2 linked regions of the Thiosulfativibrio zosterae genome follow. The main gene of each other region encodes a partner of the protein of the gene in region 2 in a complex. Links are inferred from orthologs where the notes say so. Each region holds a gene or a part of one and is shown on either strand. Other genes may lie near its edges. The genes, in order: trxB and trxA.

Region 1 (5,979 bases), 1.3 Mb from region 2 along the record:
AGCAATGGTTAAGGGCGAAGGTGACTTTTGAAACTCTTCCGAAGAAATCACTTCTCTAAAACTAACCACCTCACGCTCTTCATTGGGAATTTCAATGCCGACTACCGACTTGCCGGGAATAATATCCACCACTCGCACCGACTTAACCGATAAAACACGCGCTAAATCTTTTGCCAAATTATTAATTTGACTGACTTTCACGCCAGGAGCTGGCAATACCTCAAACCGCGTAACCACAGGCCCAGGTTGCACAGATTCTACTTTTACCTTAACACCAAACTCTTCAAGACGCTGCTCTACTAAGAAGCTGAGATTTTTTAAGGTTTCTTCAGAAAAACCATCCTCATATTCTGGAATAGGGTCTAGTAATTCCACACTGGGCAACTCGCCTGACTCAATAAACGGTAGCGCATTATTGGCAGATATTTTTTGACCAATTTTTACTTCATAGTCACCAATATCTTCATCAACTTCATCTAAATCATTATCTCGCTTAGATACTTGACCGCCCAATTTAGGCTTAACACTCTGTTCTTCTGGCGTTAACTCAGGAGACACAATTTTAGGTTCTACTTTTGCAGTTTTATCCTTGACCGTTTTCTTTTCTGCCAATAAAGCCATGACTTTATTTTTTTGATTTTTCAAAACGCCTAACATTGGCTTTTGAGGCTCAGCCTTGTCATGTTCTTGAGAATCACTGGCGGTTTTAGAATGGGGTGCCTTAATTTCAACGGTTTTTTGATTAGAGGTTTGTTCCGTTTTCTTTTGTTCTATCTGAGACTGGAAACTTTCTGTCTGAACCTTTAAAAATTGAAACAGTCTGAAACTGATAGCGCCCGTTACTTCGACAATCGTTAGCCAAGAGTAGCTGGTAAATAAACTAAATGAAGTGGCTAACATAACCAGCAAAACTAAAGTTGCACCTAACAAGTCAATAGAAGCCACTAAACCTTGACTCAACTCATAGCCCATCACCCCGCCACCGGAATAAGGCAATTGAATCAAGCTATTGTTTGGGTCTAGATACAAAGCGCTCAACCCTGCACCCGACAGAATTAAGAAAAATAGGCCAACCAAGCTGAAAATAAAACGCGACACATCTAAGGCACTGCCTGCCCGCAGTTTTAAAGTTACCCAAGCGGCCATAAAGACCCCAAAAGGAATCAAAAAACCAAAAATTCCAAATAGGTAAAGAATGAATGATGACAGCCAAGCCCCAGTTTTGCCACCATAGTTGTTAACGGCTTGTTGAGCACTGGCAGAATCAAAACCTGGATCGGTTGGGTGGTAACTGAACAATACCAAAAACAAAAAAAATGCGAGGCCAATACTGCTTAAAACCAAACCGTCTTTTAGCACCCACCCCAAGTCAGGAAAACCTATTCTAAAAAAACCATTTTCGGTTTTTTCTTCTTTGACGGCAGGTGTCGTTTGTTTTTTGGCTTGCTTAAAAGTCATTGGGTTAACGGGATTCTTTATTAATTTTTAATATACTGAAATGAAAGTTAGAAAAACTGCTAAAATTTTAACATATTTATTCCACTAGACTGTCGTTTAACACCAGGTATTGGCTATAAACGCGGATTAGATAACAGATTACTCCAATCAATACATTTGAACGCTAAAGGAAAACTTAGTATGGCAACGAAGCATTGTAAACTTTTAATCTTAGGCTCAGGCCCTGCCGGCTATACAGCGGCCGTTTATGCTGCACGCGCTAACCTACAACCTGTCATGATTACCGGGATGCAGCAAGGCGGACAACTGACAACAACCACTGAAGTTGATAATTGGCCAGGAGATGTAGAAGGACTTACCGGTCCAGACCTAATGGTTCGTATGCAAAAACACGCTGAGCGTTTTGGCACAGAAATCATTTTTGATCACATTCACACCGCAGACTTACAAAACAAACCTTTTAAATTAACCGGTGATTCGGGTGAATATACTTGTGACGCACTGATTATCGCAACAGGCGCTTCTGCCAAATATTTGGGTCTACCCTCTGAAGAAGCTTTTAAAGGTAAAGGGGTTTCTGCCTGCGCAACTTGTGATGGTTTCTTTTATCGTAATCAAAAAGTTGCTGTGATTGGTGGCGGAAACACTGCTGTTGAAGAAGCGCTTTACTTATCTAATATTGCAGCAGAAGTGACCATTGTTCACCGTAGAGACAGCTTTAGTTCTGAAAAAATTCTTGCCAAACACCTTCATGAAAAAGCGGAAAATGGCAACATTAAAATCGAGTTTAACTCTACTTTAGATGAAGTTTTAGGTGACAAAATGGGCGTCACTGGGATGCGTTTAAAGCATGTGCATACGGGTGAAACTAAAGATATTGATTTGTCAGGCGTATTTATTGCCATTGGACATACCCCGAACACCCAATTGTTCGATGGCCAATTAGAAATGATTAACGGCTACATTAAAGTGCAGAGTGGCTTACAAGGAAATGCAACTCAAACCTCCATCCCTGGGGTTTTTGCGGCTGGCGATGTTATGGACCAAGTCTACAAACAAGCCATTACTTCATCTGGCGCGGGTTGTATGGCGGCTTTAGATGCTGAAAAATATCTAGACCAACTTGATGCGCAAGCATAATAATAAATAATCACTAAAGCCCCTTTATTTTGGGGCTTTTTAACACCTTAAATAAGACGAACTATTATGAAAAAAACATTACTAATTATCGCTTTATCCGCTGTCACAGGGCTTTCATATGCAGATGAAAGCATTAAACTTGAAACAACCCAACAACAAGCCAGCTACACCTTAGGAACCGACCTTGCCAAAAACTTTGAAAGTCAAGGCATTGACATTGATACAGGTGCTTTAGTGCAGGGTATGCAAGATTACCTTAACAAACAACCCATGAAACTCACCGAAGAACAAATGCAATCTTCTATCATGGCACTCAAGAAAGAAATGCTGGCTAAACAAGCTGCCGAAAAACAAAAAATAGCCGAGGCTAATGCCAAAGCCGGTGCCGAATTTATGGCTACCAACAAGAAAAAACCAGGCGTGGTGACTCTGCCTAACGGATTACAATATTTAGTCCTAGAAGAAGGGCAAGGTGAAAGCCCAGCAGAAGGTGACTATATTACGGCTAACTATAAAGGCACTTTAATTGACGGCACAGAGTTTGATAGCTCGTATAATCGCGGAACCCCCATTGAATTTCAAATGGGCGATGTTATCCAAGGCTGGGGTGAAGCATTAAAACGCATGAAACCAGGCGCTAAGTGGGAAATTTATGTTCCCCCTTCACTGGGTTATGGTGCCAAAGGTGCCGGCAACATCATTGGACCCAATGCCACTTTAATATTTACAATAGAATTTATTATGGCCAGCAAAGAGAAGCAATCAAGCTAAGTCTTTTTTGAATAAGGAAAGGCAAGTCCTTTCCTTTAATGTTTTCAAAAATCTTCTAGTTTAAGGACTTCATAGGCGGGTGTTTCATAAGGGTGGGTATGTTTAAATGCCCTTATGACATGATGCATCAAGTTTTCTTCACAAAGCATTTCAACACGATACTCTTCAACCGTTTCTACCTCATTCACCTTACCTAAAAAAGGGTTAGCCCCTGCCCTAGGCATAAACTGTCCAGACCCTTTTACTTGCCAACTGCAAAAATCATAAGTACCCACTTTACCTGCGCCAGCGGCAAATACCGCCTTTTTAACACTTTCTAAATAGGCTTCTGGCACAAAGAAAACAAATTTATACATGAGATACTCCAAATTTTTTACAATATCGCAAATTATTATGACACTCTAGGAACTTTATTATGAAATATTTACTCATCACTTACAGCACTATCTTGGCGCTAGGCATTACTTCTATGATTACCGGCATTCATTATTTTGCCAATATTGCGGGGTTTATTTCAGCCATTGGATTTATGGCTGTTTTCTTTAAAGATAGAGATGAAGAAAAAGAAATGACCGAAGAAGAAGTTAAAGCAGCCGCCAAACAGCGTCAACGCTGGTACATTGTGTTTGCAACTGGCTTATTTTTCAGTTTAATTTTCGGCAGTTTATGGAACAATCAAATGGGTGGAATGGCTTAATTCTTTAAATTAAAAAAAAGCCCGATGTATCCATCGGGCTTTTTTGTGCATATTCATTATTCTTTAGAATAAATCAATTTCACCTTCATCCATTGAGGCCGCTGTTACACGGCGCATTCTTTTCGATTCAATATCTTCTCTTTGGTCATGAATCGTTTGTCTAAAGTTTTCTAAGCGCTCTTGATGCTCTTTTAGAGAGGCAACAGGCATATCTTTACCGGCAGCAATAAACATATTGATTTCGCGAGAAAATCCACTCAAATTCTCAAGGTGATTCAGAACCTGCTCGACTAACTGTCTTACAATATCTTCAAACTGAAGTGAACGCATAGCATTTGATACACTGGTTTCAATTTGTGAAATAATCCCTGAAACATCACCCAGTTTATCTGAAATACCATCATTCATATCCTCTAAGTCTTGAACCAAACCAGTCACTTTGGTTTGTGAAGAATTGGCCTGTTCCAAGTCTTTGGTAGCGGTTTCACTGACAATTTTACGAACCTGATCCACTGTCTGTTTTGCTTTTTCTGCCTGTTTACGAATTTGCTCGTTAAGCAAGTTAGAATTCAGAGATAACTTTCTTACCTCATCAGCAACCACCGCAAAACCTCGGCCTGCTTCTCCAGCACGCGCAGCTTCAATTGCCGCATTTAAGGCTAATAAATTTGTTTGGTCTGCAATACCTTTAACATCTTCTAAAAGAACGAAAATAGACTCAATCTGCCCCACCATGTTATCTATTTTGTTTACTGTTTCAGAACTGCGTTGACTAGACTTTGTTAATAACTCAATCAAATAACCCAAGACTGACTTAATTTCAGTTGAGAATTTTTGAATACTCATCCCTTCGCCAGCACCGCCGCCTAGGTTATCAAGCAGTGAAACAACTAAACGGTATTCCATCTGTGTCTGTTCATGCAATCCAGAAAAACTGTCATTAAGCGTTTCAATCGCTTCTGCCACCAATTCTTTAACCTGAAGCAATTCACCACGAACAATTTCAACTTCTTGATCAATGACTGCATCAACATCCCCCATTAAGACATGCAAGGCTTCATCAACCACACTGGCATCAAATGCTGCCGATGAGCTTTGGGCAGGCGTCTTGTGGACTACAGCTTCCGAGACGGACTCAGTGGCAAGTTTTGCCGCTAAGATTGTCCATACAATCGAAACCAACAGTAAAGAAATAATTCCTGCAAATGGAATCTCTATGAGGGTTACGACGACCCCCAAGATTGTTACCAACCATGCTGCCCAAAAGCGTTTAATGATATTTAGCATGTTTATACCTTCGATTTAAAGTAAGTTGCTTTTGTCAAAGCATAAGACATGCCAAAAATTCGACAATTTGGTTTATTTAACATGCGACAACATCTTTTGAGGAATTTGATCCAAGGGCAAAATAGAATCCGCAGCACCTAACTTTACCGCCTCTCCGGGCATCCCCCAAACCACACTGGTTTTTTGGTCTTGCGCAATGGTTGGCGCACCAACAGCCTGTAATTCTTTCATGCCCGCAGCGCCATCATTTCCCATGCCCGTTAGAATGACACCTATTGAATTGGGCCCAACATTTTGTGCAACTGAACGAAACATCACATCAACTGAAGGTTTATGGCGGTTAACTGGCGGGCCATCATTTAAGCGACAAACATAGCGTGCGCCATCTCTTTCTACCAACAAATGCTTGTCGCCAGGTGCTATATAAACATGGCCCGGCAAAATTTGTTGGCCATCCTCAGCCTGACAAACACTCATTTCTGTGACCGTGTCCATTCGCTTTGCGAACGGTAAACTAAAGGCTGCGGGAATATGCTGCGTAATGACGATGGCGGGCGTGTCTGCCGGTAAACGCATGAGCACTTCTTTAATGGCTTCGGTTCCACCCGTTGAAGCGCCCAAAGCAA
Region 2 (5,981 bases):
AGCTTGCGCGCCGGCTTGAATTTGGGCGTTTAGGTAGGCAATGACCGAATCTGCAAGCACATCTAAAATCTGGTGCAGCATTTTTGGTTCGTCAAACATCATGGCTTTGATGATAGCGAAAGTTTTGCTCGAGCCGCCTTCAACCATGTAAGTGGCCAAAGTCCAAGGGCTACCTGAGAAGCCGATTAATGGCACTTTGCCGTTTAAGGCGGTGCGAATGGTGCTGACGGCATCCATCACATAGCCTAAATCTGAGCCCATGTCTGGCACATACAATTTATCAACATCCGCTTGCGTGCGCAAAGGTTTGTCAAACACCGGGCCTTCACCTTGCGCAAAACGCAAGCCTAATCCCATGGCATCTGGAATGGTGAGTATGTCAGAAAACAGAATGGCAGCATCTAAAGGATAGCGTTCAAGCGGTTGTAGCGTCACTTCGCAAGCCAGCTCTTTGTTGCGGCATAGGTCCATGAAAGAACCCGCTTGAGCGCGTGTGGCACGATACTCTGGCAGATAACGACCGGCTTGGCGCATCATCCAAACGGGCGTGCGATCAACTGGTTCTCTTAAAAGTGCTTTGAGAAAGCGGTCGTTTTGTAAGTCTGCCATGGGAAACCCTTTGAATTTATGTCTTAAAAGGGCGTTATTTTAACCAAAAATGACCAGGCCTGGTTATTTTTCGTTGGTTTTGCGGGCTTTTCTCAGCAGATCTATGTCATCTGGAGATTCAATGCTCATAAACATGGCGCGGCGATATTGAAAGGCATAGCCTCTGACTTCAATGGTTTTATCCATTAAATCTTGAATGTCACCATAATCAAAGTATTTCCAATATTTTTTGGGCACACGAATGCCTGTGGTGTCCATATTGATAATCATATTGGTACTGCTTTTATCCACCTTAACCACTTTGCCTTTGATAATGCGATAGCCAATGTCGTTGGGATAAAGCGTGGTGGATTCTGCGATGGGGTAATGGAGTTGCGGCATTTTTTTGGCGAGTCCCCAGAGTGCTATGTCTTTATTGCGAGCGGTTTGTTCTGCGGCAAAGTAGCAATTGATAAACTGGGTATTGGGCGGAGTGGCATCGGCAATGCCTAGACCGGCCTCTAAAATTCGGGTGGTGGCGTTGCTACCATCTTTAAAAAAGACATGGGCTAGGGTGCGCCCCGCATTGTCGCGTTTTTGTTCGTCGTAAACCAAACCCACTTCCATCTCATTATTGGCAATCAGTTTGTTTAAGAAAGTTTGCGAAACTTGTGCGAGGGGTTGACCAGGTTGCAGGAGTTTTTGCTTTTTTTCGATTTCGGGCGCAACCACCCCAATTAAGCGAATCAGTTGGCCTTGCACAATTAAGGTGTCACCACGCGTGGCAAAAGTTGCCTTGGCCCAATTATCAATTTCAGGCATTTTGCATTCATCTGTGTCTGCGCTTTGCGCAACGGGCGTCCAAAAGCTCAGGCTGATTAGGCTTAAGAGCATTAAAAGGCGGGGCTGAAAAATCGATAATGTTTTCATAAGCACTCATTTTAATCAAGATGAACAGCTTAAAGCAAGGCTTAGACCAGAATAGCGAACTGGTTTGGAATTGGATTGCCGATGATCTTAGAGCAAGTAAAAAAAAAGGTCGCAATGCGACCTTTTAGAAAAGAATAATCGAGTCTTACTTGCGACCATACTTCTGACGGAATTTCTCAACACGACCTTCAGTATCGACAAGAGATTGCTTGCCAGTATAGAAAGGGTGAGATGCGCTAGAAACTTCTACGCGGACTAAAGGATAATCTTTACCGTCTAGCGTAATGGTTTCAGCTTTCTTAGGTTTAATCGTTGAACGAGTTACATAAGTTTCGCCAGTCGAGATATCTTGGAAAACGACTTCGTTATATTCTGGATGAATGCCTGGTTGCATGATGACGGTCCATTTGATAATTCAAAAACGAGAATTATAATTAAAATTTTAGTAAATGCAAGCACTTAAATTAAATAAGTTAATGAAATTTAAGCCGCTTGCGGTTTTTTGTGGTGTTAAATGCTTGCCTAACGCTTCATTGCCACAAACAACTCAGCGTTGGTTTTGGTGTTTTTCATTTGATTAATCAGCGTTTCAGTCGATTCAATTTCATTGTTCATACTTTGTAAGAAGCGACGGATAATCCAAATATTTTTCAATTCGTCTTCAGTCGTTAACAATTCTTCTTTACGCGTGCCCGATTTCTCAATGTTAATCGCAGGGAAAATACGCTTCTCAGCCAAGTTACGCGATAGGTGAAGTTCCATGTTACCGGTCCCTTTGAATTCTTCAAAGATGACCTCGTCCATTTTAGAACCTGTATCAATCAACGCAGTCGCGATAATCGTTAAAGAACCCCCTTCTTCGATATTACGCGCCGCACCAAAAAAGCGTTTGGGGCGGTGTAAAGCATTGGCGTCCACACCCCCAGACAAAATTTTGCCGGATGATGGGGTTACTGTGTTGTAAGCACGCGCTAAACGGGTAATTGAATCAAGCAGGATGATGACATCTTTTTTGTGTTCAACCAAGCGTTTGGCTTTTTCGATAACCATTTCGGCAACCTGAACATGGCGAGTTGCGGGTTCATCAAAGGTAGAAGAAATCACTTCACCTTTCACGGTGCGCATCATTTCAGTCACCTCTTCAGGACGCTCATCAATCAGCAATACAATTAAATAACAATCCGGATGGTTTTCGGCAATCGACTGGGCGATGTTCTGCAAAATCATGGTCTTACCTGATTTTGGCGGTGCAACAATCAAACCACGCTGCCCTTTACCAAATGGCGAGGCAATATCGATGATTTTTGCGGTAATGTCTTCGGTGCTGCCGTTACCCAATTCCATTTTCAAACGCTCTTGAGCGTGTAATGGCGTTAAGTTTTCAAACGCAATTTTCTTACGCGCAATTTCAGGTTCTTCAAAGTTGATTTTGCCCACTTTTAGCAGTGCAAAATAACGCTCACCTTCTTTAGGTGGGCGAATTTTGCCTGAAATGGAGTCCCCTTTGCGTAAACCAAAACGGCGAATCTGGCTGGGCGATACATATAAGTCATCGGGTCCCGCTAGGTAAGAGCCATCTTCTGAGCGTAAAAATCCAAATCCATCGGGTAGGACTTCTAAAACACCTTCACCATAGATATCTTCACCGCTTTTGGCGTGTGCTTTGAGGATGGCAAAAATGATTTCTTGTTTTTTAAGTCTGGCTAAACTGTCTTCTAAGCCTTTTTCAGCGGCAATTTCGAGCAGTTTGGAAACAGACATTTTTTTTAAATCGCTTAAATGCATAAGTAGTTTCTATCTTTTTTAATATCTATGGAAAATTGATTTCATGGTCAATTTGGGTTGGTTTTTAAAAGGCTTTAAAACAAATTTTATTTGGTTTTGAACTTTAAAAGTGTTTGAAAAGGTAAATTTGAATGGTGCTTGAAAGGAATTGGGTTTCAATGCCAGGCTAAGAAGCTTAGCCTAGCATTGAGCGTTTTAGCGGATTATAGGTTACCGTCTAAAAATGCGCACAATTGTGATTTAGACAAAGCACCTACTTGAGTTGCATCGACTTCACCATTTTTGAATAAAACCAAAGTTGGGATGCCACGCACACCGTATTTTGGTGGTGTAGATGGGTTTTCATCAATGTTCAACTTAGCCACTTTGATTTTGCCTGCATATTCACCAGCAACTTCATCTAGGATAGGGGTAATCATTTTGCAAGGACCACACCATTCTGCCCAAAAATCAACTAGAACGGGCATATCAGATTTTAAAACTTCAGTTTCAAAGGTTGCATCACTTGTTGCAATCATGTTGTCACTCATTGTTAGTAACTCCTATTATTATTTTTGTTGCATCTAACCGCACTTGTCAAAAGACAAGCAGTGAAAATTCGGATTGAAAATTCGTCAGAACAGACATTTGATGTGGTTGGAACAAGAATCGACGCTTTTATTTGCACCAAGCACTTCATGAAAAACTTTAAATTTTTGTAATTATTACATTATTAAAAGTGCATTTACAAACATTTTTTGCAAAATCAAGAATTTTTATTCAAAAAAATGGCTTAATTTTGGCTAAGTTCGTGCAAAACTAAGATTTTCTGCTAATATCTAGGATTTATTTTAGTTGAATCTAGAGAAGTGTCATTTTATGAATAGAGTATTTCGTTTAGTCATTTCTTGTCCTGACCGTAACGGTATTGTGGCAAGAGTGTCAGGATTTATTGCCCAATTGGGCGGCTCGATTGTTGAAGCCAATCACCATACCGACTCTGAAAACCAATGGTTTTTCATGCGCTATGAGATTTTAGCCAGTTCTTTAGGCAATGATCTAGAAGGCTTTAAAACCCAGTTTTCGGCCATAGCGACTGAGTTTAATATGCAATGGCAAGTCAACGATTCTGCGTCACCCAAAAAGATTGCTCTGTTTGCCAGTAAAGAATCACACTGTTTGGCGGATTTACTCTACCGTTGGCATGAGCAAGATTTACCCGGACAAGTGGCCTGTGTGATTGCCAACCATGAAGATTTACGCTCTATGGCAGAATGGTATGGTGTGCCTTTCCATTATGTGCCTGTCACGCCCGATACCAAGCCCGCAGCTTTTGCTGAGGCTGAAAAAATTGTGGCCGATTATCAAGCAGAAGTAATTGTTTTGGCGCGTTATATGCAAATTTTACCGCCTAATTTGTGTGCAGATTATGCCGGTCGTGTGATTAACATTCATCACAGTTTCTTGCCGTCCTTTGTGGGTGCAAAACCTTATCATCAAGCCTTTGAGCGCGGTGTGAAATTGATTGGGGCGACTTGCCATTATGTGACTGAAGAACTCGATGCAGGTCCAATCATTGAGCAGGATGTGGTGCGTGTCAGTCATTCTCAAACCGTTGAAGATTTAAAACGCTTAGGCAGAGATGTTGAAAAAAATGTTCTGTCTAAAGGTTTAAGAGCGCATCTTGAAGACCGCGTTTTGATTTTAGGCAATAAAACCGTGGTGTTTAACGCTTAATTTTCTAATCTATTTTTGTCTAGATATTCCGCCAAACTGTTTTGCAGTTTGGCTTCTAATTGCTTACGACTGTTCAGTTGTGAGGTCACCAAATTTTCCCAAGCGTCATTGAGCAGCAGTTTACGGCTAAATAGTGTTTGTAGCTGAGCATCCGCTTGAGTGCTTAAAAAGTCTAACTCACCCAAAGTCCAATCTCGCAGCGCTAAAGAAACGCTCTCATAAGGTTGCTGTTGCAAATAGCCTAAAGGAAAAGGCGCTGCTTTAAAAGGCAGGGTTTTTAAAATCGCCAAGAGCGTGGGTATTTCTAAATCTTGATAATGCGTTTGCAAACAATAAACCCATTGTGGGGTCACCATTTGCTGGGTGATTTTTACCAAGTCTTGGGCGCTTTGGGATAAAGGCTGACAGAGGTTAATCGAATAAGTGCCGCTGGCGTGGTCTTTTTTAAGCCCTAATCCGAGGGTTTTAAAGTCGTTTTGCGTCCAAAAGTTTAATAACTGCGCAGTCACCCCAAAACTACTGGCGACATAATCGAATTGTTGTTGCTTGGCAAACGGGGTTAGGTGTTGAAGTAAGTGGCTGCCTAATTGTTGGTTTTGCCACGCGTCTTGAACCGCAATGCGCATTACGCGCAATCCTTTTAACCTTAGCCAGTCTGGGTTGCCCGTTTGTTGGTAAAGTTTTTGCGGAAACAAATGACCTTGTAATCTTCTAGGTTTTTTTGGGTCGGGTAGCGGTAAGTCACCTTCTGAGATGGCAATGAGCGCACCCAATAGGTGCTCGTTTTGCATGGCTGCAAAAATGGTGAGATTGGGCGCTTCTAAGAGTTGCATCAAATCGTTTGGCGAGGTTTGGTAGTGCGCCGATACCAATAATTGAAATAACTCATGCAGCTGTTGCGGGTTATCCAAAAGCCTTGCCACGCTGAGTGTTTGATAAACGATTGGGGCATTATTTTCTTG

What was found.
Region 1: the proteins of trxA (region 2) and trxB are in contact, whole or in part, in a crystal structure (PDB 1F6M), measured with the Escherichia coli proteins. The link is inferred for Thiosulfativibrio zosterae from one-to-one orthologs.

Annotation. Positions count from the first base shown.
Region 1 is NZ_AP021888.1:1,182,527-1,188,505, reverse strand. What follows is about bases 764-3,618. They hold trxB (thioredoxin-disulfide reductase), read left to right. Parts: upstream 764-1,638; coding sequence 1,639-2,598; downstream 2,599-3,618. Other genes in these bases: THMIRH_RS05345 (YqfO family protein), read right to left, coding at 3,414-3,618; THMIRH_RS05350 (FKBP-type peptidyl-prolyl cis-trans isomerase), read left to right, coding at 2,665-3,369; THMIRH_RS05360 (DNA translocase FtsK), read right to left, coding at 764-1,458. Also shown: more of THMIRH_RS05360, read right to left, coding at 1-763; more of THMIRH_RS05345, read right to left, coding at 3,619-3,725; THMIRH_RS05340 (hypothetical protein), read left to right, coding at 3,785-4,066; THMIRH_RS05335 (methyl-accepting chemotaxis protein), read right to left, coding at 4,130-5,353; THMIRH_RS05330 (protein-glutamate methylesterase/protein-glutamine glutaminase), read right to left, coding at 5,426-5,979.
Region 2 is NZ_AP021888.1:2,460,464-2,466,444, reverse strand. The notes cover bases 2,171-5,027. They hold trxA (thioredoxin TrxA), read right to left. Parts: upstream 3,834-5,027; coding sequence 3,507-3,833; downstream 2,171-3,506. Other genes in these bases: THMIRH_RS11255 (tRNA(Met) cytidine acetyltransferase TmcA domain-containing protein), read right to left, coding at 5,016-5,027; purU (formyltetrahydrofolate deformylase), read left to right, coding at 4,162-5,019; rho (transcription termination factor Rho), read right to left, coding at 2,171-3,303. Outside these bases: hemE (uroporphyrinogen decarboxylase), read right to left, coding at 1-609; THMIRH_RS11280 (thermonuclease family protein), read right to left, coding at 673-1,518; THMIRH_RS11275 (type B 50S ribosomal protein L31), read right to left, coding at 1,664-1,912; more of rho, read right to left, coding at 2,041-2,170; more of THMIRH_RS11255, read right to left, coding at 5,028-5,981. UniProt on the Escherichia coli protein: Participates in various redox reactions through the reversible oxidation of its active center dithiol to a disulfide and catalyzes dithiol-disulfide exchange reactions.